2 regions of the Aquamicrobium sp. NLF2-7 genome follow, and region 1 is predicted to be linked to the other one. Evidence: predicted binding sites of a transcription regulator. Region 1 holds the regulator's gene; the other holds the start of a gene.
What was found. The regulator LexA, encoded in region 1, represses DNA repair genes until DNA is damaged. The targets are predictions, from matches to a motif close to TGTTCNNNNTGTGTTCNG.

Region 1 (2,204 bases):
TCGGCGCTCGTGAAACAGGCTGTTGCGGCCGGTGCGAACGTCATCGTCACATCTGGCGGAGCCTCCGTCGGCGATCACGATCTCGTTCACAAGGTTCTGACGCGCGAGGGCATGACGCTCGACTTCTGGCGGATCGCCATGCGGCCCGGCAAGCCGCTGATGTTCGGCAGAATGGACAACATCAGATGTCTGGGCCTGCCCGGAAATCCCGTGGCGAGCCTCGTCTGCTCGCAGCTTTTCCTGAAACCTCTGCTCGCACGCCTTGGCGGCCGGCCTTTCCGTCAGGACATCAGGACAGCGATGCTCGGGGCACCGGTTTCAGCCAACGACCATCGGCAGGACTTTGTCCGTGCAGCCATTGAGGAACGCGACGGCCAGCTGATTGCCACGCCCTTCGGTGTGCAGGATTCATCCATGCTGCGCACCATGGCCGCATCAGGGGGACTGGTCATACGCGCCCCATTCCAGCCGGCATCGGAAATCGGCGATCCCTGCCAGTTGATGATGATCGGCTGAAGCTGTCCCCGGTCGTTCTGATTTTAAGCGGTTGCGGAACACAACTGGAACATATAGTGTTTGTTCCGGGTTTGTTTTCCGATTCTGGATTCGCCGCTGCCGGGGGAACCTATGCTGACGCGCAAGCAACATGAATTGCTTCTCTTTATCCATGAGCGGTTGAAGGAGAGTGGCATTCCGCCCTCTTTCGACGAAATGAAGGAAGCGCTGGACCTTGCCTCGAAGTCGGGCATCCATCGCCTGATCACCGCACTGGAAGAACGTGGGTTTATCCGTCGCCTGCCCAATCGTGCGCGTGCGCTGGAAGTGCTGCGCCTGCCAGATTCCATTGCCCCCGGTCTGAACAGTGCGCGAAAATTTTCACCCAGCGTCATTCAGGGAAGCCTCGGGCAGCCGGCAAAGGATGTTCGCAAGCCGCAGGTCGCCAGCAACGAGGATGACAGCGCCTCGGCGGTTTCCATCCCCGTGATGGGGCGGATCGCTGCGGGTGTTCCGATCGATGCGATCCAGCACAAGACACATTCCATTTCGGTGCCGCCGGAAATGCTGTCGGGCGGCGAGCATTATGCCCTCGAAGTTCGGGGCGACTCCATGATCGAAGCCGGCATTTTCGATGGCGATACCGTCATCATCCGCAACGGCGATACAGCCACCCCGGGCGATATAGTCGTGGCACTCGTCGACGAGGAAGAAGCAACCCTGAAGCGGTTCCGTCGCAAAGGCGCCTCCATCGCGCTTGAAGCCGCCAATCCGGCTTACGAAACCCGGATTTTCGGACCCGACCGCGTCAAGGTACAAGGCAGGCTGGTCGGATTGATCCGCCGTTACTGATCCGGAAATGAAACGGAGCGAACCGGATTTTTTGCCTTCCATCCGTTCTGAGGGACATTGTTTATCAGCATCTTAAAACAACATCCTGAGGAAATGATCGAAATATTGAGGTCGCTGTTTGAGCGCTCTCAAAACGTTGATCGAAGATAGCTGAAGGGCACTTTACGGCCTGTACGATCGGTGAGCAGATTTTGGCTGCGTAGGCGAGCGGCCTATCGAACTATCTGTCACGATGGTCGATTTTCCTGCGTAACTGGATCTGCATTTGATCAACCCGCAGAAGCAGACCTGCCTTACGATGCGGAAACCGTTCCGGATACGCCCTGTCTTTATCGCTTATTCGATCTTGTCCGGGGCGGAGAGAACAGGCGTTTCCGCAGGTACTGCGGCGACTTTTCTCTCATAAGGCGGCAAGCCACGTGCTTCCCGCGAATATCGGCGCTGGGTGTGCCATGGCCGATAATCCCCTTCGATGGCGAAGCGCACCTGCGGCTCTCCGATGATTGGTGATGAATTTCCGGCTGGAACACCAGAAGCAGTGTCGATCTTTTCCAGATGGACTTCGGCACTTCCTTTTTTCGCCAGCTCCCGACGGGTCACCACAATTGCCTGAGATTTTCGGCACGGGTTACGCATCATCGCGTCCTCGATCACGATGACTGTTGCATGGGCACATGCTTTGGCGGCAATACCCGCATCCTGAACCTGCACGACAAGCAGACCGGAGGGACTGCGCAACGCGCATGTTTTCCCTGAGCATACAAACCCTGCGGCTTTGCTTTCCTGCCTCGCAGGAGCGATAAAATCATGCAGGAAAATACCATCGTCCGGCTGCTTTGCGCGGGTTGGCGGCAATA
Region 2 (2,204 bases), 1.3 Mb from region 1:
AGGAGGAAACCGGCATCCCGGTCTACAAATGGTCCGTGGCCGATTACGATGCCTGCGCGCAGGGAATCGCTCAGGTTGAAGCGGATCTCGGCCCCGTCTCGGTTCTGGTCAACAATGCCGGCATCACCCGCGATGCCATGTTCCACAAGATGACGCGCGAGCAGTGGAACGAGGTGATCGGCACCAATCTCAGCGGCGTCTTCAACATGACGCATCCGCTGTGGACGGGAATGCGTGACCGCAAGTTCGGCCGCATCATCACCATCTCCTCGATCAACGGGCAGAAGGGCCAGATGGGGCAGGCCAACTATTCGGCGGCCAAGGCGGGCGATATCGGCTTCACCAAGGCACTTGCGCAGGAAGGCGCCCGCGCCGGCATCACGGTCAACGCCATCTGCCCCGGCTACATCGCCACCGACATGGTGATGGCCGTACCGGAGAAGGTGCGCGAGTCCATCATTGCCCAGATCCCGGTCGGACGGCTGGGCGAAGCCGAGGAGATCGCGCGCTGCGTGCTCTTCCTCGCTTCCGACGACGCCGGTTTCATCACCGGCTCGACGCTGACGGCCAATGGCGGGCAGTACCTCGCCTGAGATTGCCTGTCCCGATACGGCACGAAACAGTTAACGGCGCGGCCTTCATGGCCGCGCCGTTTCCGCATCCGGCTGCGACCCTGCTGTGGAAGGCCTGTGGATAAGCTGTGCGGGACACAACATGTAGCGGTGAACGAAACGGGAAAATTCACAGGTCGGCGATTCGTCGCCGTTTCGTTCCTCCTTTGATCGAATCGTTAAGAAAATGGCCATGTGAGCGGTTGGAATTTCTTAATGGAAGTTAATAATTTCCTTATTTTTCAATGAATTGCCTTCCCTCGCCCGTTACCGCGATGCAAGCGGCCGGCAAACCTTAACGACAGTAAAGAGCAGCCGCTGTCTTGTTCCGAAGGCGATTCAGCATATAGCTCCGGACCGCACCTCACGGCCTATATGTAGCCGTGAACGAACCATGAATCGGCAAGAGTCAGCGATTCGTCGCCGATTCGTTCCAGACTCGTTCCACCCGTTAACGCGGGCCGCCAGCCGCCTCTGATGCGACGACTGAGGGATGCGCTGAAACTTCCGCCTTTCACCCCCGTGCATAAATGCCTATGTGTCAGACGGGTCGGAGGCGATCCAGCGCTTTCGGGCGTCCCTTGCTGCACTGTGGCCGGAGAGACTTTCCCCGCCGATGAACATCCAACCCAAGCCCCAACAGCCGCTTATCCTGTCCGGCCGCGACGTGACCGCCGTGCTTGGTCCCACCAACACCGGCAAGACCCATCTGGCCATCGAGCGCATGGTGGCGCACGAAAGCGGCGTCATCGGCCTGCCGCTGCGCCTGCTCGCCCGCGAGGTCTATGCGCGGCTGTGCGAGAAGGTGGGAGCGGTGAAAGTGGCGCTGATCACCGGCGAGGAGAAGATCCAGCCCGCAGGCGCCCGCTACTCGGTCTGCACGGTGGAAGCCATGCCGCGCGAGACCGATGCGGCTTTCGTCGCCATCGATGAGGTCCAGCTTGCCGGCGATCTGGAGCGCGGCCACATCTTTACCGACCGCATTCTCAATCTGCGTGGACGGCAGGAAACGCTGCTTCTGGGTGCTGCCACCATGCAGGGCATTCTCCAGAAGCTGTTGCGGGGCATTTCGGTGGTGACGCGCCCGCGCCTGTCGCATCTGGCCTATGCCGGATCCAAAAAGCTCACCCGCCTGCCCCGGCGCACGGCGATCGTCGCCTTCTCGGCCGATGAGGTCTACGCCATCGCCGAGCTGATCCGCCGCCAGCAGGGCGGCGCGGCCGTGGTGCTAGGCGCTCTGTCCCCGCGCACCCGCAACGCGCAGGTGGCGCTCTACCAGAACGGCGATGTCGATTATCTGGTCGCCACCGACGCCATTGGCATGGGGCTCAACCTCGATGTCGACCATGTCGCCTTCGCCCAGAACCGCAAATTCGACGGCTACCAGTTCCGCCAGCTCACCGCCGCCGAGCTTGGCCAGATCGCCGGCCGCGCCGGCCGCCACATGCGCGACGGCACCTTCGGCGTCACCGGCCGCGTCGATCCTTTCGACGACGATCTGGTCAGAAAGATCGAGAGCCACGATTTCGAGCCGGTTAAGGTGCTGCAATGGCGCACCGCCGCCTTCGACTTCGCCAGCCTCGATGCGCTGCG

Region 2: the regulator LexA is predicted to act here: its motif matches at 1,041-1,058, upstream of MIC97_RS09540 (helicase-related protein).

Annotation. Positions count from the first base shown of each region.
Region 1 is NZ_JAKSED010000001.1:636,364-638,567, forward strand. Features, by position in the region: gene glp (gephyrin-like molybdotransferase Glp) at 1-516, shown strand, start outside; gene lexA (transcriptional repressor LexA) at 628-1,347, shown strand; gene MIC97_RS03185 (ComEC/Rec2 family competence protein) at 1,684-2,204, opposite strand, start outside.
Region 2 is NZ_JAKSED010000001.1:1,919,945-1,922,148, forward strand. Features, by position in the region: gene MIC97_RS09535 (beta-ketoacyl-ACP reductase) at 1-593, shown strand, start outside; gene MIC97_RS09540 (helicase-related protein) at 1,228-2,204, shown strand, end outside.